DNA from 2 places in the Mesorhizobium sp. M0522 genome. Region 1 is predicted to be linked to the other one. Evidence: predicted binding sites of a transcription regulator. Region 1 holds the regulator's gene; the other holds the start of a gene.

The links. The regulator PhoB, encoded in region 1, activates phosphate uptake and scavenging genes when phosphate is short. The targets are predictions, from matches to a motif close to TGTCATNNANCTGTCAT.
Region 2: a site for PhoB is predicted at 2,213-2,229, ahead of ugpB (sn-glycerol-3-phosphate ABC transporter substrate-binding protein UgpB). Genes of this name have one in related genera too.

What each region holds. Positions count from the first base shown of each region.
Region 1 covers NZ_JAMYQW010000001.1:288,415-303,983, reverse strand. The annotation lists gene tolA (cell envelope integrity protein TolA) at 1-252, shown strand, start outside; gene NKI58_RS01520 (hypothetical protein) at 287-502, opposite strand; gene NKI58_RS01515 (DUF2865 domain-containing protein) at 837-1,772, shown strand; gene NKI58_RS01510 (hypothetical protein) at 1,891-2,244, opposite strand; gene pstS (phosphate ABC transporter substrate-binding protein PstS) at 2,897-3,958, shown strand; gene pstC (phosphate ABC transporter permease subunit PstC) at 4,018-5,007, shown strand; gene pstA (phosphate ABC transporter permease PstA) at 5,011-5,862, shown strand; gene pstB (phosphate ABC transporter ATP-binding protein PstB) at 5,859-6,662, shown strand; gene phoU (phosphate signaling complex protein PhoU) at 6,695-7,402, shown strand; gene phoB (phosphate regulon transcriptional regulator PhoB) at 7,419-8,108, shown strand; gene NKI58_RS01475 (ROK family protein) at 8,118-9,362, opposite strand; gene xylF (D-xylose ABC transporter substrate-binding protein) at 9,649-10,689, shown strand; gene NKI58_RS01465 (sugar ABC transporter permease) at 10,832-12,196, shown strand; gene NKI58_RS01460 (ATP-binding cassette domain-containing protein) at 12,274-13,068, shown strand; gene NKI58_RS01455 (CHASE domain-containing protein) at 13,198-14,820, shown strand; gene NKI58_RS01450 (YMGG-like glycine zipper-containing protein) at 14,920-15,165, opposite strand; gene NKI58_RS01445 (hypothetical protein) at 15,512-15,569, opposite strand, start outside.
Region 2 covers NZ_JAMYQW010000001.1:156,722-172,290, reverse strand. The annotation lists gene NKI58_RS00825 (bifunctional diguanylate cyclase/phosphodiesterase) at 1-1,996, opposite strand, end outside; gene ugpB (sn-glycerol-3-phosphate ABC transporter substrate-binding protein UgpB) at 2,292-3,602, shown strand; gene ugpA (sn-glycerol-3-phosphate ABC transporter permease UgpA) at 3,684-4,568, shown strand; gene ugpE (sn-glycerol-3-phosphate ABC transporter permease UgpE) at 4,577-5,425, shown strand; gene ugpC (sn-glycerol-3-phosphate ABC transporter ATP-binding protein UgpC) at 5,433-6,500, shown strand; gene NKI58_RS00800 (ABC transporter ATP-binding protein) at 6,523-7,605, opposite strand; gene NKI58_RS00795 (ABC transporter permease) at 7,602-9,185, opposite strand; gene NKI58_RS00790 (iron ABC transporter substrate-binding protein) at 9,355-10,362, opposite strand; gene NKI58_RS00785 (sigma-70 family RNA polymerase sigma factor) at 10,565-11,107, shown strand; gene NKI58_RS00780 (NrsF family protein) at 11,109-11,747, shown strand; gene NKI58_RS00775 (3-hydroxybutyryl-CoA dehydrogenase) at 11,756-12,634, opposite strand; gene NKI58_RS00770 (electron transfer flavoprotein subunit alpha/FixB family protein) at 12,749-13,678, opposite strand; gene NKI58_RS00765 (electron transfer flavoprotein subunit beta/FixA family protein) at 13,834-14,583, opposite strand; gene NKI58_RS00760 (rhomboid family intramembrane serine protease) at 14,792-15,569, opposite strand, start outside.

The DNA of each region.
Region 1 (15,569 bases):
GTCACCCTGAGCTTCAGCTTCAGGCGCGATGGCACGCTGATCGGCCGGCCCAAGCCGACCGCCATCCGCGTCGCCGGCGAGGAGAAGACGCGCCAAGCTTTTGTCGACGCGGCGGTCGCGGCCGTGGACCATTGCCTGCCGTTGAGCTTTTCACCGGCGCTGGCTCAAGGCATCCCGGGCAAGGTGTTCACTCTGCAATTCAACTCGCCCAAACAAGAACAGGCTGCACCGCGAGTGAAGGCTTCGCCTTGATCTTTTCCAAAAACCGGATTCCACTTTTCGGGATCTAGTGGCGCCTTCGTCTCGCCTCGACATGTCGCGCCAGTTCCGGCACCTCGAAGACATAGTCGCTCCAGGCCGATTCCGGTATCTGGCCGGCGAGATAGCACTCCAGCAAAAGCCTCTGCTCGTGGTCGAGTGGCCTCGGTGCGCGTTCATGGTCGAACCCAAGTGAATGGAACAGATTCCTGGTCAGGTCCGCGACAGTGAAGTGGATCGACATTTGCGGTCTCCTCCTTTGGCCGCTCAACGCCGATCCCAGGGCTAAGGTTTCAGCAACGGCCGGCCGGTAACGCCGGATTGATCGCGATGCCGAACCCGCCGCGCGCATCAAACTTCGCCGTGGCGGGCGTCCGCCGGCGTTGCTGCTGGTTCGTCTCAATCTTGAAATAAAAATGTAATATTGAATTTACACGAGTGGAATCTAATACACTATAGCTAAAGTCTCTGGTGGCGGTTTGATCTACTTCAATTAGGAAAAACTGATTTAGCTAGTACTTATCCATAGTCGACAAAGAAATCCTGTTCTCGGTGCAACAAGGATAATGGTCGTTCCAATGACACGCTTCTGGCCCCTCACGATTCTGATGCTGGTGTCGGCAATAGCCGTTGCGCTCGGCACATCCTTCTCCTACGCGGATAGCTGCGGTGCCATCAGGAGCCAATTGCTTTCGGCGGGGCGCAGCGGCGGGACCAGCCCCGAGCTTGCCCAACTGCGTCGGCAACTCGCCGCGATTCAAAAGCTTGAGAGACAACGCAGATGCACGGCGAAAACGGCCGGCTTCTTCTTCAATCCCTGCGCCGACCTGGTCAGCAGCAAGGCGGAGGTGCAACGGCAGATCGCCAGACTGTCGAATTCGAGCAGGGACACGTCCGGATTGAAGGCCAGGTTTGTCGCGCTGGGCTGCGCCGCCCCCGCTGCCAAGAAACAGCCGGCGCAGCAACGCACGGCACCCAAGGCCCAGTCCGCAGGCACAACAATTGGCGGCAATCGGATGCTGTTTTGCGTTCGCTTGTCGGACGGATATTTCTTCCCCGCGCCAAAATCGCAGTTCGCCAAGAGCGACGATCTGAAGGAAACGGTCGATCAGTGTCGCTACATCTGCGACGATGCCGGCGTCGACCTCTATACGCTGAGCGACGCCACTCGCGAGACCGAGGAGATGGTCGCGCTCGAGTCGGGAAAACTCTATGTGGAGCTACCTGCCGCGTTCCGGTACCGCGACGACTCGAACTTCAAGGCCTGCGACGTCAAGCGCTATTACCGGCGCGTCGCCGAGCTCAGGGCACGAACCGTGACACCGGCCAACATGACCAACGCCATCATACCGTTGCCGACGTCAAAGCCGGATTTTGGCATCGTCGCGGAAATTCCTGAATCCGGGATCGAAACCGCCGGTGCCGCTCCGGCAGAGGCAAAACGCAGGCTGCCGAAGTGCAGGGAGCTGCCCAGCATCAGTCGATCGAAAGAGCGATCGGCGCGAGGCCGGTGAGAGTGGTCGGGCCAGCCTTCTTCCCGGCGGACTGACCAGGGCGGGCGATGTTCCGAGACGGCTGGCCGGATAGCCGCTTCAAGGCCTGGAGCCGTGCGCATCGACCGACGTCGGCTGGTTATTCGCAGACCATGCGGGCCCGTTTGCCGGGCTCGCTGACATTCTTGCAAGTTAGCGGCTTCGTCGGCTCCGGCGACAGCATGGGCGGGTTGTTGGTGATCCTCCCCCGAGGCGCTGCAACGGAAGCCGCGCTCCTGCGCACCGCCGGCCTTTTCGGCGTTTGCGGCGCCACTGGAAAGACGTCGGTCTCCAGTTGCGACTGTTCGGCTTGCGCCTGCGGCGAAGGCCTGTCCCAGAAACGGCGAACATCGAGCGGCTTGGGAATGATGACGGTGCCGTCATAGCTGCGCGCGCAGCCGCTTCCCAGAGGCAGCGCCAGGCACAGGAAGACAGGCAGAATCCGTCGAGACATCAGCAATACCCCTGCAAGCTTATAACGCTGCTTCGGCCTAACCGACAACCGGCGGAATAGGGCGAAGGGAGTAGATACCGTGAAGTAGAGTCGTCGCACTTCCAGTCGAAGGCGTTGCTCGAAGATCGAGCGCCGGGTCGGGCGCGGATGGAGGTCCAGCGCGAGTTAGAACCTTGCGATTCGTCAACGTTTCCAGCGTAAGGCCATGGTGCGATCGCACCATACCAAAGCCGCGCTCAGTGGCGACAATGGGATATTCGAAGTCCCGCTCCTCCAGTTACGGGCGGGAGCAGCGACCGCCGGCAAGAAACAGGGTCAGATTTACCCCAACGGACCTGTTTCGGCGATGGCGCGGCCATGACACGTTCTGGCTGCATGCAACGCGCTCCCGTCCGGCTTTTTTCTTTTACAGCCGGTGGCTACGATCGCCGAGCAGACGATGCCGGCCGGAATTCACGCAAGCTGCTGATTCCAGCGGCAAACCGCGGCCCATGCCGACAAAGCCCGCGGCCGCTCCTTCTTAACCCGGCTGGACGACGTTACCGGAGCGACATGAAACTGTCATGCGACTGTAATAATCGGGGGCTATTGGCCTCAGCGGGCGCCGGAGGAATGGCGCCGAGAGACCATATTCCGAACAGGAGCAGGCCACATGAGACATTTCATCCGCTCGGCGGCCGTTGCGATTGCAATGGCTGCGGCGACGACCACCCTCACCCTGTCCGCCGCGCTCGCCGCGGACATCTCCGGCGCCGGCGCCACCTTCCCCTACCCGATCTATGCGAAGTGGGCCGACACCTACAAGAAAGACACCGGCGTTGGCCTTAACTACCAGTCGATCGGTTCCGGCGGCGGCATCAAGCAGATCAAGGCCAAGACCGTTACTTTCGGCGCTTCGGATGCGCCGCTCAAGGGCGACGAGCTTGAAGCGTCCGGACTGGCTCAGTTCCCGATGGTGATGGGCGGCATCGTTCCCGTCGTCAATCTCGAAGGCATCAAGCCGGGCGAGTTGGTTCTCGACGGCCCGACGCTGGCCGACATCTTCCTCGGCAAGATCACGAGCTGGGATGACGAAGCGATCAAGAAGCTTAATCCCGACGTCAAGCTGCCTTCGCAGGCGATCGCGGTCGTTCACCGTTCCGATGGTTCGGGCACGACGTTCAACTTCAACTATTACCTCGGCGACGTCAGCGCGGACTGGAAAGAAAAGGTCGGCGTCGACAAGGCCGTGGAATGGCCGGTCGGCATCGGCGCCAAGGGCAATGAGGGTGTTGCCAACAACGTCGCCCAGACCGGCGGCGCGATCGGTTATGTCGAATATGCCTACGCCAAGCAGAACAAGCTCACCCACACCGATATGATCAACAAGGACGGCAAGAAGGTCGAGCCCACCGCGGCGGCGTTCTCGGCGGCAGCGGCCAATGCCGACTGGAGCTCGCAGCCGGGCTATGGCGTCATCCTCGCCAACGAGCCGGGCGCCGAGTCCTGGCCGATGACGGCGGCAACGTGGATCCTGCTCTACAAGAAGCCGGATGATGCCGCGACCACCGGCGAAGCGCTCAAATTCTTCGCCTGGGCATACGACAAGGGCGACGAGATGGCCGGCGAGCTGGACTACGTTCCGATGCCCGACAAGGTGGTTGAGAGCGTCAAGGCCATGTGGGCCAAGGAAGTCGTCGGCGACGACGGCAAGCCGATCTACTCGGCTATGTAATCTCCTCCAGGGAGGGCGTCGATGGCGCCCTCCCTGTTGCCTTTAATCGCGAGGACCCAATGACCATCGCTTCCGATGCCATGCCATCATCTGCAGCAGCCCGGGCCAGGGAAGCTACGGTGCGGCGCTTCGCGCTCACAGATGCCATATTCCGCGGACTCACCCGCGCTTCCGCAATTCTTGTGCTGGTCATCCTCGGCGGTGTCGCGATCTCGCTGTTTGCCGGCTCGTGGCAGGCGCTGTCGTCCTTCGGTTTCTCCTTCCTGACGACTGAAAGCTGGAATCCGGTCACGGAAAAATTTGGCGCACTGGCGCCGATCTACGGCACCCTGGTCACCGCGGCCATCGCCATCCTGATCGCGGTTCCGATCGGCATCGGCATTGCAGTCTTTCTCACCGAGCTCTGCCCGCGCCCGCTCAGGCGCCCGATCGGCATAGCGGTCGAGCTGTTGGCCGGCATTCCTTCGATCATCTACGGCATCTGGGGCCTGTTCGTGTTCGCGCCGTTCCTGCAGACGGCGATACAGCCCTTCATCATCAACGTCTTCCACGGCGTGCCGGGACTATCCAGCCTTTTCGCTGGCCCTCCTTACGGCATCGGCCTTCTGACCTCGGCGCTGATCCTTGCCATCATGGTGCTGCCCTTCATCACCTCGATCACCAAAGACGTCTTCGATACGGTGCCGGCGGTGCTGAAGGAATCGGCCTACGGCATCGGTTGCACGACCTGGGAAGTGACCCGGCGCGTGGTCATTCCCTATACCCGCATCGGCATCATGGGCGGCGTCATGCTTGGCCTCGGCCGGGCACTCGGCGAAACCATGGCAGTGACCTTCGTCATCGGCAACGCGCATCGCATCAGTGCCTCCCTGTTCGCACCGGGCACGACGATCTCGGCGACCATCGCCAATGAATTCACCGAGGCCGACGGCGACCTCTACACCTCCTCGCTGGTGGCGCTCGGCCTGATCCTCTTCGCCATCACCTTCCTGATCCTTGCCGCCGCCCGCTATATGCTGATGCGGATCGACGCCCGTACGGGAGCCTGACCGATGTCGACATCCTCATCGCTCCACAGCCGCCGCAAAGCCAGGAATTCGGTGATGATGGCGCTTTGCGTCGTCGCCGCCGGCATCGGGCTTGCCTGGCTGGCGCTCATTCTCGGCGCACTGGTCTATAAGGGCACAGCCGGGCTTTCGCTCGCCGTCTTCACCGAGATGACGCCACCACCGGGCGAGGCCGGCGGCCTGCTCAATGCCATCGCGGGCAGCCTGCTGATGACGATCATCGCCGTTGTCGTCGGCACGCCGATCGGCGTGCTGGCGGGAACCTACATGGCCGAGTATGGACGCTTTTCGCGCATCACCACCGTCGTCCGCTTCATCAACGACATCCTGTTGTCGGCGCCGTCGATCATCATCGGCTTGTTTGTCTATGAGCTGATGGTGCGGCCAATGGGACATTTCTCGGCCATTGCCGGCGCCGTTGCGCTTGCCATCCTGGTCATTCCGGTGGTCGTGCGCACCACTGAAGACATGCTCAACCTGGTGCCGAACGCGTTGCGTGAAGCCGGTGCCGCGATCGGCGCGCCACGCTGGGTGGTGATCCGTTCGGTCGCCTACCGCGCCGCATTGTCCGGCATCGTCACCGGCATATTGCTGGCGATAGCACGCATTTCCGGCGAGACGGCGCCGCTGCTCTTCACCGCGCTCAACAACCAGTTCTGGAGCAGCAATATCAACGCGCCGATGGCCAGCCTGCCGGTGACCATCTTCCAGTTCGCTCTCAGCCCTTACGAGGAATGGCAGCAACTGGCGTGGACCGGCGCACTCATAATCACCCTGACGGTTCTGGGCTTGAGCATCCTCGCCCGCAGCCTTACCGGACGCAGAGAGGACAGATGACACAGATGTTGTCCCCAGACATGACGATGGCCGAAACGGTCGCCGAGAAGACGAAGATCGAGGTCAAGAATCTCAACTTCTACTACGGCCAGAGCAAGGCGCTGAAGGACATCAGCCTGTCGCTGCCTGAGCGCAGTGTCACGGCCTTCATCGGCCCTTCGGGCTGCGGGAAATCGACGCTGCTGCGTGTGTTCAACCGCATCTATGAGCTCTACCCAAAACAGACGGCCGAGGGCCAGGTGCTGCTCGACGGCAAGAACATTCTCGACCGGTCGCAGGATCTCAACCTCCTCAGGACCAAGATCGGCATGGTGTTCCAGAAGCCGACGCCGTTCCCGATGTCGATCTACGAGAACATCGCCTTCGGCGTCAGGCTCTACGAGAACCTCGGCAAGTCCGAGATGGACGGCCGCGTCGAACAGGCGTTGAAGCGCGCCGCGCTGTGGAGCGAGGTCAAGGACAAGCTCAACGCCAGCGGCTTGAGCCTGTCCGGCGGCCAGCAGCAGCGGCTCTGTATCGCCCGCACCGTGGCCGTGAAGCCGGAAGTCATTCTGCTCGACGAACCGGCTTCGGCCCTCGACCCGCTGTCGACTGCCAAGATCGAGGAACTGATCGACGAATTGCAAGCCGACTACACGATCGTCATCGTCACCCACAACATGCAGCAGGCGGCGCGCGTGTCGCGCCAGACCGCCTTCATGTATCTGGGTGAACTGGTCGAGTTCGACCGGACCGAGAAGATCTTCACGTCGCCCCGCGAGAAGCGCACGCAGGACTACATCACTGGCCGCTTCGGCTGAGCCGTTCCGATCATGCATATGAGGACAGGACCATGGGCGAACACACAGTCGCTTCTTTCGACGAGGATCTCGAGCAGATCAGCAAGCTGATCCGCGACATGGCCGACCTCGCCGGTTCGATGGTCGGCGGGGCGACCAAGGCCCTGTTGAATTCCGACAACGTGCTGGCGCAACGCGTCGTTTCCGACGACGCCATCATGGATGCGCGTCAACGCGAACTGGACGACCGCGCCATCACCCTGATCGCCAAACGCCAGCCGATGGCCCACGATCTTCGCCATGTGGTCGGAGCGATCCGCATGGCGGGCGACCTCGAACGCATCGGCGACCTTGCCAAGAATATCGCCAAGCGCGTGAGTGCGGTCGGCCTCAGCGCCACGCCGCGGGACCTGTCGCATTCCATCGACGCGATGGCGCAGCTGGTTCTCATCCAGGTGCAGGGTGTCATCGAGGAATATGCTGCAGGCGATGCGGCCGCGTTGGCCAAGCTGCGTGCCGCCGACGAGCGCATCGACGTCAAATACACGTCCGTGTTCCGCGAGCTCTTGACCTACATGATGGAAGATCCGCGCAACATCACCGCTTGCACGCACCTGCTGTTCTGCGCCAAGAATCTGGAGCGGATCGGCGACCATGTCACCAACATCGCCGAAAATGCGTATTATGTGCTGACCGGCGAGCAATTGCCGGTCAATCGTCCGAAGCAGGACGAAACGACAATGTCCGCACCGGTGACATGATGGGGGTGCCCAGCCGATGATCGCACCACGCATAATGGTGGTGGAGGACGAGGAGCCGTTGGGTGTGCTGCTCCGCTACAATCTCGAATCCGAAGGCTACCAGGTCGAGGTGGTGACACGCGGCGACGAAGCCGAGATCCGTTTGCAGGAGAATGTGCCCGACCTTTTGGTGCTCGACTGGATGATACCAGCGGTTTCCGGCATCGAGCTCTGTCGTCGGTTGCGGGTGCGCCCCGAAACCGAGCGGCTGCCGATCATCATGCTGACCGCGCGCGGCGAGGAGAGCGACCGGGTGCGCGGGCTTTCGACCGGCGCCGACGACTATCTGGTCAAACCGTTTTCGACACCGGAATTCATGGCCAGGGTCAAGGCGCTGCTGCGGCGCGCCAAGCCGGAAGTGCTGTCCAGCGTGCTGAAGGTCGGCGACATCGTGCTCGATCGCGAATCGCACAGGGTCTATCGCAAGAAGAGCGAAATCAGGCTCGGGCCGACCGAATTCCGGCTGCTCGAGTTCATGATGCGGCATCCGGGCCGTGTCTTCTCGCGCAGCCAGTTACTCGATAATGTCTGGGGCGAGACAATCTACATCGACGAACGCACCGTCGACGTGCATGTCGGGCGGCTGCGCAAAGCCGTCAACAACGGCCGGATGCCGGATGTCATCCGCACCATCCGCGGTGCCGGCTATGCGATCAGGGAAGATTGACCCGCCTGGTCAGGCTACGTTCTTTCTGACGCTGGGCCTCATTTGCGCGCCCGGCGCGAAAATCTCCTGGTCGACGAAGCTTAGCGCCCGCATCGCGCAGCCTTCGCGGATCAGCGGCAATTCGTTCGGCTCTGTATCGAAGGAGATCGAGCCCGAATGCTGGCCGCCGGCGGTCTGGGCGATTGCCTTCCGCAAGGCCGGCTCGATCAGATCGAAGGCGGCGGCACTGGCGCCGACCATCGCGACCGGTGCCGGATCGATCAGCGCGAACAGCGAGCCGAGACCGAAACCCAGCGCTTCGCCGGCCTTGCGGTAGGCCTCGCGTTCCGGCCCATCTTTCTCGCGCGCCCGGGCCGCCAGTGCTCGCATGTCGGCGTCGCTGACGTCGGCGATCGGTTCGCTTTCTTCGCTCATCTGCCTGGCGTTGCGCCAGATGGCGTAGTTGCCGGCATAGGCCTCGATGCAGCCGCGCCGCCCGCAACGGCAGAGCGCGCCGCCCGGACGATGGATCATGTGGCCAAATTCGCCACCCGAGGAATGCGTCCCGGTGAACAGTTCGCCCTTCAGCACCAGCCCCATGCCGATGCCATGCGAAAGCAGGATGGCGATGAAGTCGTCGCGATAGCGATCCGGATTGCGCCAGCGCAAAGCCACCGCCATCATGTTGCAGTCGTTCTCCACCGTTGCCGGGATGCCGAATTCGTCCTCCAGCATGTCGGCAAAGGCGATGTCGGTCTGCGGCGTGATCGGCGACCACAGCATGGCGCGTGCAGGGGAGTCGGTAATGCCCTGAATCGCCAGGGCGATGCGGGCGACACTGCGGACGTCAAGGTCTGGATCCTGCAGCCGGCGCCGGACGATGGCCATGCATTCACGGATCAGCTCGTCGCGCGGCATGGTCAGCGTGTCCAGCCGGCGCTGTTCCTCGGCGACCACCTGTCCCGTATAGTCGATAATGGCGGCCGACAGGAAATTCAGCGACAACACCACGGTCAGCACCGCCGCCGCTTCCGGGTTGAGGGCGAGGCCGACCTGCGGACGACCGCGTTTCAACGAAACGGGCTCACTTGCCTTGCTCTCGGCGAGGATGCCTTCCCGTATCAGGTCGGAAGAGATCGCCGATATGGTCGAATGACTGAGGCCGGTAGTAGCTGCGATCTCAGTACGCGATGGCTGGCCGGCCCGGCGCACCGCCGAGATCACCATCGCCCGGTTGCGCCGGCGCAAATCGTCATGGCGGATTCCGACCGACATTGTTTTGCTTTCCTCCCGGTTGCCGCGGCCGCTCATGAACCGGAAGCCGTCGGTAATGTCCGACAAATAGTGTCGGACGCAGGCAAATAGTGTCAGATGCAGGTTGCGCTGTCATCGTTTATTCCGACGCTCGAAAAAACTCGCAGAGTCATCAAAATCCATCAGAATCGATGTTGACAGCAGCCGGAGATCGGGCCAGTATTTTTTCGAGGCTCGAAAAAATTAGAGCTTCTAAGCTGGTCTTTGAGCCAATTGGTCACGCCGTACGCGGCGCAGGGAGGATATGATGAAGAAATTCACGACCGCCATTCTGGCGGGTGTCGCCATGACGCTGGCGCTGGCGTCGGTGGCGCAGGCTAAAGACAAGGTCATCGGCGTTTCCTGGTCGAACTTCCAGGAAGAGCGCTGGAAGACCGACGAGGCCGCAATGAAGGCGGCCATTGAGGCCGCAGGCGACAAGTATATTTCCGCCGACGCACAGTCCAACCCCGGCAAGCAGCTCACCGACGTCGAGAGCCTGATCTCGCAGGGCGCCAGCGCACTGATCATCCTGGCGCAGGACGCCTCGGCCATCGGGCCGGCCGTGCAGAAGGCACTGGACGAAGGCATCCCGGTCGTCGGCTATGACCGGCTGATCGAGAACAAGGACGTGTTCTATCTGACCTTCGACAACAAGGAAGTCGGCCGCATGCAGGCCCGCGAAGTCTTCAAGGTGAAGCCGGAAGGCAACTACGTCTTCATCAAGGGTTCGGGTTCCGATCCGAATGCCGATTTCCTGTTTGCCGGTTCGATGGAGGTGCTGAAGGAGGCCATTGACGGCGGCAAGATCAAGAATGTCGGCGAGGCCTATACGGACGGCTGGCTGCCGGCCAACGCTCAGAAGAACATGGAACAGTTCCTGACCGCCAACGACAACAAGGTCGATGCCGTGGTCGCCGCTAATGACGGCACTGCCGGCGGCGTCGTCGCCGCGCTGACGGCGCAAGGGCTGGCCGGATCGGTTCCGGTTTCGGGCCAGGACGGCGACCACGCCGCGCTGAACCGCATCGCGCTCGGCACACAGACCGTGTCGGTGTGGAAGGATGCGCGCGAGCTCGGCAAGAATGCCGCCGAGATCGCCTCGCAACTGGCCGACGGCAAGCAGATGACCGACATTGCCGGCGTGAAGGATTTCACCACGCCCGGCGGCAATACCGTCAAGTCGCTGTTCCTGACCCCGGTCGCCATCACCAAGGACAACCTCAACGTCGTCATCGACGCCGGCTGGATCAAGAAAGAAGAGGTCTGCGCCGGGGTGACGGCTGGCACTGTTGCAGTCTGCAACTGAGCCGACGTTTCCGAAAAGTCCGAACGCCGCGGCCGCTCGCCGCGGCGTTTTTCCAACAAGAGTTGTTTTTCCGCTTCCGGCGGATAACTTCTAGGCTGCTTCCGGCATCCGCGGCAGACGGCAACCCGGCGGGAGAAACATCATGACCGACACGACGTCCAACACGCCGGTCGACAGCACGACAGACCGGGCACGGGAATCCGAACTCGGCATTGTTGCCCGATTTCTCAAGGCAACCGAACTCGACACGCGCATGCTCGGCATGGTCGGCGCGCTGCTGGTCATCTGGGTCGGCCTGCATGTCATTTCTAGCGTACGGCTCGGCGTCAATCCGTTCGACTTCGACAGCCGGACCTTCCTGACGCCACGCAATCTCTGGAACCTGTCGGTGCAGACTTCGGCCGTGGCCATAATGGCCGCCGGAATGGTGCTGGTTATCGTCATGCGCAATATCGACCTGTCGGTCGGCTCCGCCGAAGGCCTGATCGGCGTGGTCATGGGTTTTGCGCAGGTGCATTTCCTGGTGCGAATGGTCGGTCTGCAATTAGGCAACCCCTGGATCTGGATCCTGGCGCTGGCCATCGGCCTCGCGCTTGGCCTTCTGATCGGAGCGTTCCAGGGATACATCATCGCTTATCTCGAGGTGCCGGCCTTCATCGTGACGCTGGGCGGCCTTCTGGTCTGGCGGGGTGCCGCATGGTGGGTCGCCAGTGGGCAGACGATTGCGCCGCTGGATGCCACTTTCCAGCTGATGGGCGGCGGACCGACGGGTTCGATCGGTGCGCGATGGAGCTGGATCGTCGGAATTGTCGCGTGCCTGGCGGTTGTGTTCATGCTGCTCAACGGGCGGGTGCAGCGCAAGCGGTTCCGCTTCCCGTTACGCCCGATCTGGGCCGAGACGTTCCTCGGGGCCGTCACTTGCCTTGTCATCATGGGCGCCATATGGCTTGCCAATTCCTATCCTTGGCCGGTCGGCATCGTGAACAGATATGCGGCGGCCAACAATATAACCGTTCCCGAAGGCGGGCTGTTCATCGCCCATGGCATCGCCATACCCGTGCTGATGGCTGTAGCCGTAGGGCTGATCATGACCTTCATCGCCAAGCGTACCCGTTTCGGCCGCTATGTCTTCGCCATCGGCGGCAATCCGGAAGCAGCCAACCTTGCCGGTATCAACACGCGCTGGGTGACCATGAAGGTGTTCATGATCATGGGCGTGCTGGCGACGATCGCCGCAGCGATCTCGTCAGCCAGGCAGAACTCGTCGACCAATGCGCTGGGCACGCTGGACGAGCTCCTGGTCATCGCGGCGGCGGTGATCGGCGGCACGTCGCTCGCCGGCGGCTCCGGCACAGTGCTCGGCGCCATGCTCGGCGCGCTTTTGATGCAGTCGCTGCAGTCCGGTATGGTGCTGCTCGGCATCGATTCGCCGCTGCAGAGCATCGTTGTCGGAGCCGTGCTGGTGGTCGCGGTGTGGCTCGATACCGTCTATCGCAAACGGGTCTGAGCATGATCCCGCAAGGTGGAAACCGGTTTTCGTACAACTTGATGCTCAAGCAGGATCTATAGGGAGGAAGGACGAGCATGGCAGACAAAACCGCTCCCACGCCGCTGATCGACATGCGCAACATCTCCATCGCTTTCGGCGGCATTCGCGCCGTCGACGATGCCTCTGTCGACCTTTTCCCGGGCGAGGTGATGGCTTTGCTCGGTCACAACGGTGCCGGCAAATCGACGTTGATAAAAATCCTGTCCGGCGCCTACAAGCGCGATGCGGGCCAGATTTTCGTCAACGGCGAGGAAGCTTCGATCTCCAATCCCCGCGACGCCAAGAAGTACGGCATCGAGACGATCTACCAGACGCTGGCGCTGGCCGACAATGTCGATGCGGCCGCCAACCTGTTTCTCGGCCGCGAGCTGATGACCGGCTGGGGTACGCTCGACGACGTCGCCATGGAGGCCGAGGCGCGCAAGGTGATGGGCAGGCTCAATCCGCGTTTCCAACGCTTCAAGGAGCCGGTGGTAAAGCTTTCGGGCGGCCAGCGGCAGTCGGTGGCGATCGCCCGCGCCATCCTGTTCAATGCTCGCATCCTGATCATGGACGAGCCGACGGCGGCACTCGGGCCGCAAGAGACGGCGCAGGTCGGCGAACTGGTCAGGCAGCTCAAGTCCGACGGCATCGGCATCTTCCTGATCAGCCATGATATTCACGACGTGTTCGAGCTTGCCGACCGTGTCTGCGTCATGAAGAACGGTCGGGTTGTCGGAACGACGCGCACAACCGACGTCACCCAGGACGAGGTGCTCGGCATGATCATCCTCGGCAAGTGCCCACCCGGCGCCATTCCGGGGCCGGGCGCGCTGAAGATCGCCGCATGAACGAGAATTAGCCGGCTAATCACAAGCCGCCAAAATGTGCCAGCCGTCACCATGCATTGGCCTCGCCATTGTGTTGGCGTCAGGACTTGCCCATAAAGATGCCGAACCGTCCACGGGACGTATCAGCAATTGAAGAAGCTTTTTCCGACCGTCGCTTTTATCGCCGTCGCGCTGATCAGCCTGACGATGGCGGGTTTTGCCTATTTTGCCACCCAGGAGGCGGCCCGCATTAAATTCGAGGCGACGGCAGACGACGCGCTTAACCGGATCGAAAGCCGCATCGACCTGGACCTGTCGCTGCTGCGTTCGACCCGGGCGCTGTTCGACGCACGCAATGGCGGTATCTCGCAGGGCGAGTTCAAGGCCTTCTTCAACGCGCTCGACATCGAGAATAATTTCGCCGGCCTGCGCGGCATCGGTTTCCTTCGCCTGGCGAAAACTGGCAACGAGGCGGCGGTCGAGCGCGACATCCTGCACGATCACGGCGCAAGCCATCCGATCTATCCCGACACGAACTTACCGTGGCGTACGCCCATCGTGCTGTTCGAACCGCTGGATCCGTCCAACAAATCCAGCATCGGCTACGACATGTTCACCGGGCCGGCGCGGCGCGAGGCGATCGAAAAGGCGATGACCGACGACCAGCAGCACGCCAGCGGGCTCGTGCAGTTCGGCAAGGATACGGGTGCCGCGCAGACCTTTACCGGGTTCCTCGTCTTCGTCCGGCTCAATGTCGAAACCGCGCCGGACGCCGTGAACGCGACGAGATCCTCGACTGCCGGCTTCCTTTATGCGGCCTTCCGCGCCCGTGATCTGTTCCAGGCTGCGCTCAGCCGGGCACCATTGCTGCCGGTCAACACCGAGATCTATGACGGCACGGTGGACAGCGACAACCTGCTGTTCCAATCGGAAACGCCGCCTGTTTCGAGCCTCGGCGACAGGCTGCTGGTCACCCGCAAGATCACCGTCGCCGGCCGGCCGTGGGTCGTCCTGTTCAGGCCGACAAGTGCTTTCTCGCAACCTTCCTCGCGCGCCATCCCGGTGATGCTCGGATTGTTCGGACTGCTGCTTGCGGGCGCCATCGCGCTGGTGGCCCGCTATCAGGAGCGGGCCTATGAGGCGGTCTCGCTGCTTCACGAAACGACCGAAAAGAGCCTGCTGGAAAAAGACCTGATGCTGCAGGAGATGAAGCATCGCATCAAGAACTCGATCACGCGGGTGCTGGCAATCGCGCGCCAGACAGCATCGCACACGACCGACGTCCAGGAATTCTCGGCTTCTTTCTCGGCCCGGCTGCAGGCGATGGCGGCTTCCCAGGACATGCTGACGCGCTCACGCTGGCAGAAAGCCGATCTCGGCGACCTGCTGCGCATCGAGCTAGGCCAGGTGTTCGGCAGCGAGCTTCCTGAAGGGCTGCTGTCGGGACCGCAGGTTCTTCTCGATGAAAAGACGACGCAGGCACTCGGCCTCGTCTTTCACGAACTGGCGACGAATGCGCTGAAGCATGGCGAAGCCGGCAATTCAGTCGGTGCGCTGAAGGTCGACTGGTCGCTCGACGCCCGTAGCGGCACCCGGACATTGGCTCTCAACTGGCGCGAGGCCGGTCAGAAGAAGCTCGAGACACCGGCAAAGAGCGGTTTTGGCACCAGACTGATCGATCTCAACGTCACGCGCGAATTGCGTGGCACAATCAGGCGCGATTTTCGCGAAGATGGCTTGAACGTGGAAATCAAGGTTCCGCTGCCGGCCTGAAACGCCGTCTCGTGGGCCGCGTCGCAACAGCGCTCTAAAAGGGCAAACGCGGAGACAGGTGGCCTGCCTCCGCGTTTGCTGTTCGCCTGGAGCTCGAAACTAGTTGCAGCGAGCTGTGTAAATCCGGCCGTGACGATCTCTGTATTGGCAGTAGCCATTTTGCAGACGGCGAACGAGCAGACCGCCAATCGCACCAGCGCCGGCGCCGATCAAAGCGCCCTTGCCGCCGCCGACAGCGCCACCAATGAGCGCGCCGCCCACAGTGCCGATACCCACGTTCTCTTCCGTGGTGGTGCAGCCGCTGACCGCAACCACGGCAACCATGGCAATAATCATCTTCCGCATGGAGTCATCCTCACTTTTGTCCTCACTTTAATAAGCTCCAGCCGCCATTTAGCATGAAAGTACGGCCTTTGCCCGCACGATTTCATTGTTGATTAAGATAGTCTTTTTCGGGGCGTGCGCCGTTCGATGCTACCACGAACCCGGAAATCTCCAAGGACGCATCGAGCGTGCCGCTGGGACGCACGTTCCAGACGATCCTGTCATAGTCGTCCTCGAGCACCGGATCGACGGCAAGGCATCTGGCGACGACATGTTGGGCCTGGCCCGGCAGGTCGGTGACCGCGAACGGGCACGGCCGAGCACTCGGGCAGTGGTTTCAAAGCGATCAAGCAGAGGCGAGTTCGATTCAGATCAGTTGGGACGCGGCGGTCAGGACGATCGCGGCCATAAGCGCGATAGCGGCG
Region 2 (15,569 bases), 130 kb from region 1:
CCAGGGCCGTTTCGGTGATCTCCAGTTCGAGCCTGCCGGGGGCCAGGCCGGATCTCGTCAATGCGTCGTGCACCTTGCGGCTGAAGTTCGGATTGTGAAGTTGCACGGCGGAGACGTTGACGGCGACCATCAGCGGGTTTGTCCAGCGAACAGCATCGTTACAAGCCGTCGTCAGCACCCAGTCGCCTATCTGCGCGATAGCGCCACTGTCCTCGGCCACGGGGATGAAAACGGCCGGAGAAATGTCACCCCGCTCAGGGTGCTGCCAACGGACCAGGGCTTCGAAGCCGATCATCCTGCCGCCGCGGATCTCCTTCTGCGGCTGATAGACGAGGTGGAACTCCTTGCGGGCGATCGCCTGGCGCAATTCATGCTCCATCACGCGCTTGTCGCGGGCCGCGGTGCCCATGGCTATCTCGAAAAACCGATAAGTGTCCCTGCCTTCGGTTTTGGCGCGATGGAGTGCCGTGTCGGCATGGCTGATCAGGCCGGCCTGGTCTTCGGCATCCAGCGGAAAGAAGGCGATGCCGATGCTGGCCGAGACGAGGCCGGAGCCGACCGAAACCCTGTTTTCCTCCCGGATCGCCGCCAGCAAGTCCTCGGCTATCCGGCCTGCGGCCAGGGGGTCGGGGAGGTTCGGAGCTATGATGGCAAATTCATCGCCGCCGAGACGCGCGAGCATCTGTCCGTGGCGCGGGATGCCGGAAATGCAGTGCGCCAGCTTCTGCAGCATAGCATCGCCGGCCCCGTGGCCATAGAGGTCGTTGACTTGCTTGAACCGGTCAAGGTCAAGCAGCAGGAGCGCCAGATGTCCATCCTTGCCGCCACGATCCATCGAGGCGAATTCTGCTTCCAGCCGGGAAGAAAAGCTCCGCCGATTGGCAAGCCCGGTAAGCGGATCGAAATGCGCGAGGCGGAGGATCTCTTGTTCTGCCTTCTTGCGCTCACGGATGTCGCGAACGGCAAGCACCGTATGAGGCCTGCCGCAGTAGGTGATTTTCCTGGCGATCAGCTCGACAGGAATTCTCGCCCCGTCGCTGCCCCTTAACTTCGCTTCCTGCGCCTGTTCGCCGAAGCCGGACATATCGGCTGCGCTCTGTCCGTCGAAAAGCTCGCCGAATTGCATCGTGTTCAGGGTGGCTGTCGCTGTTCCGGTCAGCTTCGCCATACTGTCATTGGCGCTGACAATGCGGGTGCCATCGCAAACGATCAGACCTTCCACCGCCGCATTGGCGAGATCGTGCATGCGATCGGCCTCGAGCTTCTGGCGGCGAAAGCGCAGGTCGATCCACAGCGCGGCACCCGATAGCACAAGGATTATCAGGCTGGCGACCGCTGCGGCAAAGGCCTGGGAAATGGGCTCGATGGAATGTTCGGATATTTCAATCGAGGAATCCGGAATGATCGACACCGCAGCCATCGCGATGAAATGCAAGCTGCAAATCGCCAGCGTTAAAAGCGCGGCGCCGCCGAAAGTCGCGAGCGCTGACGGACGGCGCAAGACGACAAGGAGCGCCAGTGCCGCGAGGGTCACGCCGGCCAGAAGCGATATCGCGACAAGGAGCAGGTTCCATACGACCCGGCCTTCGACCTCGAAAGCTGCCATGCCGATGTAGTGCATCGTCGCGATGGCGCCGCCCAGAATGGCGCCACCGGCGAGGAAATGGTCGATGCCGCGGCGCAAGGTGGCGACCCACATCCCAAGCGCGGTCATGATAACGGCGGCGGCAAGCGAAAAGGCGGATAATCCCGGATTGTATGCGTTCGGTATTCCCGGCGTAAACGCGGTCATGGCGATGAAATGCGTCGCCCATATGCCGAACCCGGTCGAGGCTGCGGCGATCATCAGCCAGACAAGCCGGTTTCGCTCGGTCGATCGGCCGACATGCTTAAGGAGATTAACCGCTGAGAAGCAAGAAATTCCACAGACGAGTGCGGCAAGCGCAACCAGTCTCGGATCGTGCTGACTTACAATACAATTATAGACCGTCAGCATCCTGGTTCACTCGGTCTGCCAAAACTAACAGGGGAGGTGTGACTGATTAGTTCTTGGAGATTTTAACGAATGGTTAACCCGCGGGCCATGAGGCGGGTCTTTTCGGGGGAAAACCGACGCCGCTGCGCCGAAAAGACGGTGATGTGATTTCTTGCGCCCGGTTCGGTAGCGAGTGCACTTTAGGAAGGAATGATGTTCATTGATCCGCAATAAAACCGTTGTCCGATTGTCATCAGCGCCACATATTGGCTTTGCGGAAGTGCCCCTTTCGCCAATGACAAACGGGAGATGAAACATGAAGTTCTTCGGCTTTGCGGCCGGTATCGCCGCCACCGTGACCCTGCTTTCCACCACCTCCGCCTTCGCCGTCACGCAGATCAGCTGGTGGCACGCCATGACCGGCGCCAACGCCGAGGTCGTCGCCAAGATCTCCAAGGATTTCAACGCCAGCCAGAGCGACTATGAGCTCGTTCCGGTGTTCAAGGGCACCTATCCGGAGACGCTGAATGCCGGCATCGCTGCCTTTCGTGCCGGGCAAGCGCCCGATATCCTCCAGGTGTTCGACGTCGGCACCGGCGTGATGATGGCGGCCGAGGGTGCGATAAAGCCGGTGGCCGATGTGATGACCGGCGCCGGGATGACTTTCGACAAGAGCCAGTATCTGCCCGGCATCGTCGGCTATTATTCGAAGCCGGACGGCACCATGCTATCGTTCCCCTACAACTCTTCCTCGCCGATCCTCTACTACAACAAGGACATCTTCCAGAAGGCAGGCCTCGACGTGAACAATCCGCCCAAGACGTGGAACGAGGTGTGGGAAGCTGCCAAGAAGATCAAGACGAGCGGCGCCGCCCCTTGCGGCTATACCTCGACCTGGCTGACCTGGATCCACCTGGAGAATTTCGCGGCGTGGAATGACGTGCCTTGGGCCACCCAGCAGAATGGCCTGGCCGGCGGTGATGTCGAACTCAAGATCAATGCGCCGATTTTCGTCAACCACTTCCAGGCGCTCGCTGACCTGGCCAAGGACGGCACATTCAAATATGGCGGGCGCACCTCCGAAGCCAAGCAGATATTCCTCGCCGGCGAATGCGGCATCTTCACCGAATCGTCGGGCGGCCTCGGCGATATCGTCAAGTCCGGCATGAACTATGGCATCGGCCAGCTTCCTTACGACAGTGACGCCAAGGGTGCCCCGCAGAACACGACGCCGGGCGGTGCCAGCCTGTGGGTGTTCGGCAACAAGTCGGACGAGGAATACAAGGGTGTCGCCGCCTTCTTTGCCTATCTGTCCAAGACCGATGTGCAGGAATATCTGCACCAGAAGTCGGGATACCTGCCTGTGACGCTCGCCGCGTATGAGGCGACGAAGAAATCAGGCTTCTATGACAAGAACCCCGGCCGCGAGACACCCATCCTGCAGATGATCGGCAAGTCGCCGACCGACAATTCGAAGGGCGTGCGCCTGCCGAATCTGCCGCAGGTGCGCGATATCCAGAACGAGGAGCTGGAGAAGATGCTGGCCGGCCAGCAAACCGCCCAGCAGGCACTCGACAATGCGGTTGCGCGCGGCAACGCGGCGATCAAGGAAGCGCTGGAGAACTGACGGGATTATCTCGGTTAGTCGGTTGGAATATCGCCCACGCGAGCCGGCGTGGGCGATACCTGGATAGCGAGGGAAATCAGCCTGTCTCCACGCGTCGTCTTTCCCAACAAGATCCTGCCCTACCTGCTGGTGGCGCCACAACTCGCCATCACCCTGGTTTTCTTCTACTGGCCGGCCGGTCAGGCGCTTTACCAGTCGATGCTCAGGCAAGACCCGTTCGGGCTGAAGAGCAGGTTCGTCTGGTTTGCCAATTTCCGGAAGGTGCTGGCCGATCCGGCCTACCTCAACTCGATCAAGGTCACCGTAGTGTTCTCTCTTGCGACCGCGATCGTTGCCATGGTTGTGGCCCTGCTGCTCGCGGTCATGGCCGAGAAGGCCGTGCGCGGCAAAGGCCTCTACCGCACACTGTTGATATGGCCTTACGCCGTGGCGCCGGCGATTGCCGGCATGCTTTGGCTTTTCCTGTTCAATCCCTCGATCGGCTCGTTGGCCTATTTGCTGAGAAGCCTCGGCATCGTATGGGACCCGCTGCTCAACGGCACCCACGCCATGATCCTGCTGGTGTCGGCTGCTGCCTGGAAGCAGATCAGCTACAACTTCCTGTTCTTCGTCGCCGGCCTGCAGGCGGTGCCGAAAACGCTGATCGAAGCGGCGGCCATGGACGGCGCCGGCGAAACCAAGCGCTTCTGGACCATCGTCTTCCCGCTGCTTGCGCCGACAACCTTTTTCCTGCTGGTCGTCAACACCGTCTATGCCCTGTTCGACACGTTCGGCATCGTTCATGCCGTCACCGGCGGCGGGCCGGGCAAGACGACCGAGACGCTGGTCTACAAAGTCTACAATGACGGCTTCGTCAATCTGATCCTGGGCGATTCGGCGGCGCAGTCGGTCATCCTGATGGCCATCGTCATTGCGCTCACAGCGATCCAGTTCCGCTATGTGGAACGCAAAGTCCATTACGGCTGAGGGCAGCGATGATCGGCCAGTCCCCGCTCCGCACCTTCATCGCCCATGCCGTGCTCATCCTCGGCATATTGATCGTGGCTTTTCCGATCTACTACACCTTCGTTGCCTCGACGCACACGCTGCAAACGATCCTCAGGCCGCCCCTGCCGCTCTTGCCCGGCGGCCAGCTATGGAACAATTACAGCGAGGCGCTGTTCGGCGGCATCGGTCGTATCGGCGGGGTCAGCGTCGGCAGGCTGCTCCTCAACACCACGATCATGGCACTCGGCGTTGCGGTGGGAAAGATCTTCATCTCGATCCTGTCGGCCTACGCGATCGTGTTCTTTCGCTTTCCGCTGCGCATGACCTTCTTCTGGCTGATCTTCATCACCTTGATGCTTCCAGTCGAGGTGCGCATCCTGCCGACCTACAAGGTGATGGTCGATCTCGGCATGATCGACACCTATGCCGGCCTGATCGTCCCGCTGATCGCCTCGGCCACCGCAACGCTGCTGTTTCGCCAGTTCTTCATGACCATACCGGGCGAATTGGTCGAGGCGGCGCGTGTCGACGGTGCCGGGCCATGGCGCTTCTTTTTCGATATTCTGGTGCCGCTGTCGCGGACAAACATCGCCGCGCTGTTCGTGATCCTCTTCATCTATGGCTGGACGCAGTATCTTTGGCCGCTGCTCGTCACCAACAGCAACGACATGAACACCATCGTCATCGCGCTGAGAAAGATGGTTTCCTTCGCCGATGCCGACACCCAATGGCACCTGGTGATGGTCACGGCAATGCTGGCCATCGTGCCGCCGATCCTGGTGGTCGTGCTAATGCAACGCTGGTTCGTGCGCGGTCTGGTCGAATCCGAAAAGTGAGAAGCCGATGGCGACCGTGGATCTGAAGGATGTCAGGAAAATCTATCCCAGCGGCGTCGAGGCCGTGAAGGGTGTTTCCATCGCCATTCCCGACAAGGAGCTTTGCGTGCTGGTCGGCCCCTCCGGCTGCGGCAAGTCTACGCTGCTGAGGATGATCGCCGGGCTGGAGACGATTTCTGCCGGTACAGTCGCCATCGACGGCAAGGTGGTCAACGCCATTGGCCCGACCGAGCGCGACATCGCCATGGTGTTCCAGAACTACGCGCTTTATCCACATATGAAGGTCTACGACAACATGGCCTATGGCCTGCGCAACCGCGGCACGCCGAATGACGAGATCGACAGCAGGGTACGCTCGACTGCCAAGGTGCTGGAGCTTTCGGCGCTGCTCGACCGGCGCCCGCGCGAGCTTTCCGGCGGTCAGCGCCAGCGCGTCGCCATGGGTCGCGCCATCGTGCGCAACCCGAAGGTCTTCCTGTTCGACGAACCGCTGTCCAACCTCGATGCGAAATTGCGCGGGCAGATGCGCATCGAGATCAAGAATCTGCAGCGCTCGCTTGGCGTCACCTCGGTTTATGTCACGCACGACCAGCTTGAGGCGATGACGCTGGCCGACATCCTCGTCGTCATGAACGCCGGCCTGGTCGAGCAGACCGGCGCGCCGCTTGATGTGTACGAAAAACCGGCCTCGACCTTCGTCGCCTCGTTCATAGGCGCACCGCCGATGAATCTGCTGGCGCTCACAGGGGCCTCCCCAAGCTCGGTATTGGCGGACGGTACTGTGATTGGCTTGGCGCCTCGACAGGGCAAGGCAGTGACACTAGGCTTTCGTCCGGAGGACGCCGACATCACCTTCGCGGCAGAGGCGCCGGCCGGCGCGCTCGCGCTGCCGGCAACAGTGGAAGCGGTCGAACCGGTCGGTGCCGAAAGCTTTCTCCATTGCGTGGCAGCCGGCAGCCGCATCGTGGTGCGCGTCTCAGGCCGCGCCAGCGCCAAGCCAGGCGACCAGTTGCGCGTCGTGGCCAGGTCCGAAAAGCTGCATTGGTTCGATCAGGCGGGCAAACGGGTCGATTGAAGTCGGCCTTGCGCAAAACCGTTCAGGCAAACACATGCGCCTTGCCCGACACGGTCAGCCGGACGATCTCGCCGATCGCCGGCGCGTCCATGCCCGGCTTGCGCAGGATCAACGGCGTATTGCCGATGGCGGCGGCGTCGGGCGGATCGGGGCTGTTCAACAGACGCACCGCGATGGTGCACATCGAGCCGGCGAACTCCGATTCCGTCACCTCGCCGAACAGCATGTCCGGCGTGCCGGACATGCCTTCACGCGATGTGCGTTTCAGCAACACCTGCTCCGGCCGCAGCATGATGCGGGCGACGTCGCGCCGCTCCGAGCTGTCGACAGCGATGCGGCCGAGCGGCGAGATGGCGAAGCCATCGGCGATCCTTGCCGGCAGGACGATGGCGTCGCCAAGGAACTCGGCGACCATCCTGTCCTTCGGCTTGAAATAGAGCTCGCGCGGCGTGCCGACCTGCGAGAATTTGCCGTCGCGCATCACCGCGACCTGGCTGGCGAAAGACAGCGCCTCGGCCTGGTCGTGGGTGACCAGGATGGTGGTGATGCCGGCGGTTTCAAGGAGCTCGGCCACGGCCTTGCGCATCGAGGCGCGCAGGCCGGTGTCGAGCGCCGAGAACGGCTCGTCGAGCAGCATCAGCCGCGGCTTCATGGCCATGGCGCGGGCGAGCGCGACGCGCTGCTGCTGGCCACCGGAGAGTTCGTGCGGACGGCGCTTCAGGATACCTTTGTCCAGCCCGACGACATAGGCGAGCTCGGCGATGCGCTCACTGCGCTTTTCCTCGTGACGCCCCATGCCGAAGCCGATATTGGCGGCGATGCTCAGATGCGGGAATAGAGCGCCGTCCTGCGCCACCAGCCCGATGCCGCGGCGATGCGCCGGCACGGCCGTGTCGCCATCGGCCAGCACCTCGCCATCAAGCACGATGCGGCCCTGGTCCGGCGCCTCGAAGCCGGCGATCAGCCGCAGCAAGGTGGTCTTGCCGCAACCGGACGGCCCGACGACAGCCGTACGGCTGCCGCTGGCCACGCTGAGGTCGACGCCGGCAAGTGCTGCGACCGGCCCGTAGTGCTTGTGGATGCCGCTCAGCTCGAGAAAGCTCATCGCCCGGCCATCCGCTTCGACTGGACGTAGAGCAACCAGGTCAAAGGCAGCGACATCGCCACCATGATCAGGGCATAAGGCGCCGCCGACGCATAGTCGATCTCGCCGCTATAGGACCAGAACGCCATGGCCAGCGTGCGGGTGCCGTTGGGCGCCAGCATCTGGGTTGCGGTCAATTCGTTCATGATACCCAGCGCGACCAACGCCATGCCGGCTGCGGCGCCCGGCGCCGACAGGCGGATGGTCGTCGACCACAGCGCCTTGAGCGGCGACCGGCCGAGGCTGGAGGCGGCGCGTTCGAGCTCGACCGGCGCCTGTGCGATCGACGCCCTGAGGCTAATCAGGGCGCGCGGCAGGAACATCAGCGCATAGGCGACCAGGATGGTGAACAGGGTCTGGTAGAGCGGCATGGCGATACGCACGGCGATGGTGACCAGCGCCAGGGCGATGACAACGCCGGGCAACGCGCCGACGATATAGTTGCAGCCCTCCAGGACGCGTTGCAGCCGCCCCGGCGCGCGGATCGAAATCCACGCCATCGGCATTGCCGCGACGGTGGCGAGCAGCGCGCCGGCAATTGCTAGGAACAGCGTTTGGCCAAGCGCCAGGCCGATCTCGTCGAGCCGCCAGACATCGGCGCCGCCGGCCATGAGCCAGCGGCCGATAGTGGCGAACGGCACGCCGAGCGCCAGCAGCGTGGTAATGGCAGGCAGCAGCAGGCAAGGAATGGTGGCGCGCCCAAGGCCCGTGCGCTGCTGCTGGCGCGCAGCACCCGAACCGACGCGGGCATAGCGCTCCTCGCCGCGCACCAGCACCTCCAGCCCGAGCAGCACAAGGCAGCAGGTCACCAGCACGCCGGCCAGCATGTTGGCGGCGGGACCGTTGAAGGTCGACTGGAACTGGTCGACGATCGCGGTGGTGAAGGTGTCGAAGCGGATGAAGACATAGAGCCCGTATTCGGCCAGGAGATGCAGGCCGACCAGCAGGGAGCCGCCGCAAATGGCGAGCCGGAGCTGCGGCAGCACGACACGCCTGAACACACGCCACGGGCCGAGACCAAGGGCTGCCGCTGCATCCTCGAGAGCGGGATCGAGCCGGCGCAATGCCGCCGCCACCGGCAGATAAAGGAAGGGGAAATAGGCGATGACCGACACAAGCACGCCGGCCCACAGGCCGTGCAGTCTGGGCACCATGGTGACCCAGGCGTAACTGTGGACGAAGGCCGGAATGGCGAGCGGCGCCACCGACAGCCAGGCCCATAGGCGGGCACCCGGCAGATCGCTGCGCTCGGTCAGCCAGGCCAGCATGACCGACAGCACGATCGAGATCGGCACCGCCAACACCACCAGCAGGCTGGTGTTGACCAGAAGTTCGCCGACGCGCGGCCTGAACACCAGCGCCGCCACCGTTTCCCAGCCGGTCTGCACCGCCACCCAGACGATGAAGGCAAGCGGCAGCAGCGCGAAAAGCGAGACAAAGACGGCAGCCAACGCAATCCATGAGACCGACCAACGACGTGCCCGCACGGCCGTGGCGTCGGCCGGCAAGCCTGGGCGTGCGAGATCGATCGCGGATTGCATCAGATCAGACGTTGCGCCAGCTCCGCCCGGAGGCGGAAACGATCGGCGGCGGATAATCTCGCGGGTAGCTTGTGGTCATAGGCAAATGCCATCTTGAAAACAGAGCGCTCCTGTGGAAAGCGAATTCCCACAGGAGCGCAGTCGGTTGCCCTTTTAGGACGAACGCCGGCTAAAGCAAGCCGGCCGCCGTCATCAGGTCGGTCACCTTTTTCGAGTTCAGCGTCGTCGGGTCGACTTTCGGCGCCTGCAGATCGGCCAGCGGCACCAGCTTCGGATTGGACTCGGCGCCCTTGCCGACTGCGTATTCGAACGAATCGCCTGTTTTCAGCACGTCCTGGCCGCCATTGCCGGTGACCCATTTCAGGAAAGCCTGCGCTTCCTTCGGGTGCTTGCTCGAGGCCAGCACGCCGCCGCCGGAAATCGAGACGAAAGCACCGGGATCCTGATGCTTGAAATAGTGCAACTCGACGTTCTTGCTGTTCTCGCCGGTCTTGGCCTGATCGCCGTAGTAGTAATAGTGATAGATCACGCCGCCTTCGACCTCGCCGGCATTGACCGCCTTCATCACCGTGCTGTTGCCCTTATAGGCGGTAAAATTCTCCTTCATCGCCTTCAGCCATTCGGCCGTCGCCGCCTCACCCTTGAGCTGCAGAAGCGCGCTGACGATCGCCTGGAAATCGGCGCCGGAGGGCGAAGCGGCCCAGCGGCCCTTCCAGCTCGGATCGGCGAGATCGAGCAGCGATTTGGGCAGCTGGTCGGCGCTCAGCTTGGTCTTGTTGTAGGCAAAGACGGTGCTGCGCGCGGCGACGCCGACCCATTTGCCGCTCGCCGGCTGGTACTCCTGCGGAACCTGGGCCAGCGTCTCGGTGCCGACCGGTGCGAACAGGCCGGCCGCCTCGACTAATGCCATGGCCGGCGAATTCTCCGTCAGGAATACATCGGCGGGCGAAGCGGTGCCTTCCGCAACGATCTGATTGGAGAAATCGCTGTCGCCGCCATTGCGGACGGTAACCTTGATGCCGGTTTCCTTGGTGAATCCCTCCGCCCAGGCCTTGGTCAGGTTTTCGTGCTGGGCGTTGTAGACGACGATGCCCTCGTCCTCTGCTATTGCCGGGCCGGCGATCAGGCTGATTGCAAGTGCTGTCGCACCGGCAAGGGCGGAAAGAGCATATTTCATGGCGTCGTCCTCGATTTCGATGGTCTTTGGCTTGGCACGCTGCACCTACCAATACCTGACTGGTGCAGTCAACATTGCTGGCCCACTCAATCGCTCAAAAGGAGCAAACTTTCGTGATGCTCAGCTAATTTGCCTTGGACATTATTTCGCCGGCCCCGTAACAAATCAGCGCCGAGACGCGAATATCGGGGAGTGAACTCTTGTGAGCGGCAAGGACGAAGCCGAGCTTTCACGCCTGCTGCGGGCCGCGATCGCCGGAGACGAAAGGGCCTATGCCGACTTTCTGCACCGGATCGCCGCGCTCGTTCGTGGCTTTGCCCGGCGCAAGATCGTGCAGGGCGGGGTGGATCCCGAGGATGTCGTGCAGGAAACCTTGCTGGCCATTCATGTGAAACGACACACCTGGCGCCATGATGCGCCGGTGCTGCCTTGGGTCTATGCAATAGCCCGCTTCAAGCTGATCGATGCGTTCCGGCGGCGCGGTCGGCGGATCGAGATCGAGATCGACGAAATCGCCGAGACCTTTGCCGAGCCGGAATCGGAGACGGTGAGCGAGCGCGACATCAACCGGGCGCTCGACAGCCTGTCGCCGGCACAGCGTTCCGTCGTCTCGGCCGTATCGGTCGAAGGCCGGTCAATCGGTGAGACCGCGGCCAAATTCGGCATCAGCGAGACGGCTGTGCGGGTGTCACTGCACCGCGGGCTTGCCGCCATTGCCAAACGGTTCAGGGCGGGGCGGGAATAACATGAGGACCGAAGATCTCATCAAGGCGCTCGACGCCGATGCCCGCAGCAAGGCGCTGCCGCTAGGCACCACCTGGTGGCTTGCCACCGGCGCGGCCATCGTGATCGCGGCCGCGGTTTTCTGGCTGACGATCGGCCCGCGCCCCGACATCGCGATCGCCATGCACACGATGCGGTTCCTGTCCAAATTCGTCTTCACGATTGCTCTTGCCGCCAGCGCCTTTGTCCTGGTGCGTGGGCTGTCGACGCCCGGTGCATCGACCGGCCGGGCGGTGAGCTGGATGGTCGCCGCGCCGCTGCTGGTGATTGTGGCTGTGATTCTCGAACTCTTCGCCGTGCCTGCGTCCGACTGGGGCACGCGCCTGGTCGGCACGAACATGGTCATCTGCCTGACCTTCATTCCGTTGATCGGGATCGGCCCGCTTGCCGTCTTTCTCGCGGTGCTGCGCCATGGCGCGCCGACAAGGCCGGTGCTTGCCGGTGCGGCCGCGGGCCTGCTTGCCGGCGGGCTGGCGGCGACCTTCTATGCGGCGCATTGCTTCGACGATTCGCCGCTTTTCGTCGGCACCTGGTATACGATCGCGGTCGCCATCCTTGCCGTGCTCGGGGCGCTCGGCGGACGACTTTTTGTGCGCTGGTAGCGAGGCGATCAGCGTGTCGGAACGGGATGCTCGCCGCGATAGTCGTAGAAGCCGCGGCCGGTCTTGCGGCCGAGCCAGCCAGCCTCGACATATTTGACCAGCAGCGGGCAGGGGCGGTATTTCGAATCCGACAGCCCGTCATGCAGCACCTGCATGATCGACAGGCAGGTATCGAGCCCGATGAAATCGGCAAGCTGCAGCGGCCCCATCGGATGGTTGGCGCCGAGCTTCATGGCGGTATCGATGGCGTCGACCGAGCCGACACCTTCATAGAGCGTGTAGATCGCCTCGTTGATCATCGGCAGCAGGATGCGGTTGACGATGAAGGCCGGGAAATCCTCCGAGACGGTGATCGTCTTGTCGAGCTGCTTCACATAGGTTTTTGCCGCCTCGAAGGTCTGGTCCTCGGTGGCGATGCCGCGCACCAGCTCGACCAGCTTCATCACCGGAACCGGATTCATGAAATGTATGCCGATGAAGCGTTCCGGCCGGTCGGTCTGCGAAGCCAGCCGTGTGATCGAGATCGATGACGTGTTCGTCGCCAGGATGGCCTCGGGGTTGAGCTGCGGGCAGAGCTGGGCATAGATCTTGCGCTTGACCGTCTCGTCCTCGGTCGCTGCTTCGATCACCAGATCGGCGCCCGCAAGGTCGGCCATGGCCGGTGCCGCCGAAATGCGCGCCATCGCCTCATTGCGCAGCTTTTCCTCGAGTTTGCCGGAGCCGACCTGACGGGCCATGTTGCCGCTGACCGTGGCGATGCCCTTTTCGATGCGGTCGGGCGAAATATCGTAAACCAGCACCTTATAGCCCGCCAGCGCCGACACATGGGCGATGCCGCCACCCATCTGGCCCGCGCCGATGATGCCGATCGTCTCGATCTTGCTCATTACCCGATCCCGTCGAGGCCTTTGCGGCCCGTTTTTTGTGCAGTGCAAACTAAAAGGGCGGGGCGACTTCGTCTACCCCACCCCTCAGAATTTAATACGCTTTGGCAGAAGGCGTCAAAGCGCCTTTTGCAGTTCCGGCAGAATGACGAAGAGATCGCCGACGAGACCGTAGTCGGCGACCTGGAAGATCGGCGCTTCCTCGTCCTTGTTGATGGCAACGATCACCTTCGAATCCTTCATGCCGGCAAGGTGCTGGATGGCACCGGAGATGCCGACGGCAATATAAAGGTCGGGCGCTACCACCTTGCCGGTCTGGCCGACCTGCCAGTCGTTCGGCGCATAGCCGGCATCGACGGCGGCGCGAGATGCGCCAACCGCCGCACCGAGCTTGTCGGCGACCGGCAGGATGACCTCCTGGAACTTCTCGGAGGAGCCCAGCGCACGGCCGCCCGAGATGATGATCTTGGCCGAGGTCAGCTCTGGACGGTCGGTCTCGGAGAGCTTGTTCTCGACAAAGCTCGACAGGCCGGGATTGGCCGCCGCCTGGACCGTCTCGACCGGCGCGGAACCGCCCTCGGGTGCTGCCTGGAAGGAAGCGGTACGCACCGTGATGACCTTCTTGGCGTCACTGGACTGCACCGTCTGGATGGCGTTGCCGGCATAGATCGGCCGCTTGAAGGTGTCGGGCGACACGACTTCGATGATTTCAGATATCTGGGCGACATCGAGCAGCGCCGCCACGCGGGGCGCGACGTTCTTGCCCGACGAGGTCGCCGGCGCGATGATCGTCTCGTATGGCTCAGCAAGCGAAACGACGAGTGCCGCCAGCGGTTCGGCGAGACGCTCGGTCAGTTCGTCGGCGTCGGCGAGCAGCACCTTGGTGACGCCCTTGAGCTTGGCGGCGGCGTCCGCTGCCGGCTTGGCACCTTTGCCGGCAACCAGCACATGCACGTCCGAACCGATCTGCAGCGCCGCCGAAAGCGCCTTGGCGGTCTGGTCGGAAAGCGCAGCGTTGTCGTGTTCGGCAATCAGAAGAATAGCCATGATGTTTTCCTGACTTTCGTCTTCGAGGCTCCTGAAATCCGGTCAGGCCGAGTCGAAAACGGTTGGTTTCGAGAACCGGAGCGGAGCGTACTTCAGTACGTGAGCACCGGAAGCGGAGAAACCGGCCGTTTGCAGGCCGGCCTCATCGGATTTCCTTAGAGCACGCCGGCTTCGTTCTTCAGCTTGTCTACCAGTTCGGCGACGCTCTTGACCTTGACGCCCGCCTTGCGGCCGCCCGGCTCCTCGGTCTTGATCACTTTAAGCCGCGGCTTGACATCGGCGCCGTAATCGGCAGGGCTCTTCTCGTCGAGCGGCTTCTTCTTGGCCTTCATGATGTTGGGCAGAGACGCGTAGCGTGGCTGGTTCAGCCGCAAATCGGCCGTGACGATCGCCGGCATCTTCAGTTCCAGCGTCTGCAGGCCGCCATCGACCTCGCGCGTCACCGTGGCCTTGTCACCGTCGAGCACGATCTTGGAGGCGAAGGTGCCCTGCGCCCAGCCGAGAAGTGCGGCCAGCATCTGGCCGGTCTGGTTGGAATCGTCGTCGATCGCCTGCTTGCCGAGAATGACAAGGCCGGGCTGTTCTGCCTCGACGACGCCCTTCAGCACCTTGGCGACGCCCAGCGGCTCAGTCTGCTCGTCGGTCTTGACCAGGATGGCGCGGTCGGCGCCCATGGCGAGCGCCGTGCGCAAGGTCTCCTGTGCCTGCTGCGGCCCGATCGACACGACGATGATCTCTTCGGCCTTGCCAGCTTCCTTCAGCCGGATCGCCTCTTCGACCGCAATCTCGTCGAACGGGTTCATCGCCATCTTGACGTTGGCGAGTTCCACCGCCGAACCGTCCGCCTTCACCCGGACCTTGACGTTCGCATCCACAACCCGCTTCACGGGCACAAGGATCTTCATTTGCCTGTCACCTCTTTCACGATAGTCTCTTCACGCTCGTCGGGCGCGCTATAGCAGCGTGCACCTCTTCAGAGTTGTCGAAAGCCGACATTCCGGACGGAATTCTGGTCTTCGCCACGCCAGTAGGGTGGCGCTTCCGTAGTTGCGGCGACCCCGCGCGTCAATATCCGGGGCGCATTCGGATGCTCGGCGAAGCACTCAAATCGGTTCAGTCCGGACCGGAAACGGTCCCCCGGCCCCAGCGCGGCGCCGGCTGCGCAGGTTGTGGGTCACTTGGCGCCGGCTCCACGGCTACGGGCACCGGACCGGCGACCACGGCCGGCTCCTCGTCTGCGCCGGCGAGTAGCGGTACGCCGCGGCTGCGCAAGACAAGCACCAGCACGGCTCCAGCGATGATGCCGCCAATATGGCAGGCCCAGGAAACCTGATCCTCGCCCCCCTGGGCGAACATGAAGATCTGGAACAGGATCCACAGGATCAGCGGGATGAAGGCCGGGATGCGCAACGGGATGCGCGCGAAGACCAGCACCCATACCTTCACCCGCGGATAAAGGATCAGATAGGCGGCGACCACACCGGCGATGGCGCCCGACGCGCCAATCAGCGGCACCGGCGAATCCCAGGCAACCAGACCCTGGAAGAAAGCGCCGGCGATGGCGCAAAGCAGGTAGAAGACGAGGTAGCGGACATGGCCGAGTGCATCCTCGACATTGTCGCCGAACACCCACAGGAACAGCATGTTGCCGCCGAGGTGGAAGATATCCGCGTGCAGGAAGGAATAGGTCAGATAGCTCAGGCTCTCCGGAATGACGACAAATTGCGGAGCGAGCTCGACGCTGTCATGCACAACCGACGGGATGAAACCGAGGCCCAGCACCGCGGCGTTGGCGAAATCCTCGCCGCCCAGTGTGGTGACAAAGTAGATCAGCACGTTGAGCGCGATCAGGCTGATCGTCACATATTGCAGCTTGATGTGCCGCAGCCGG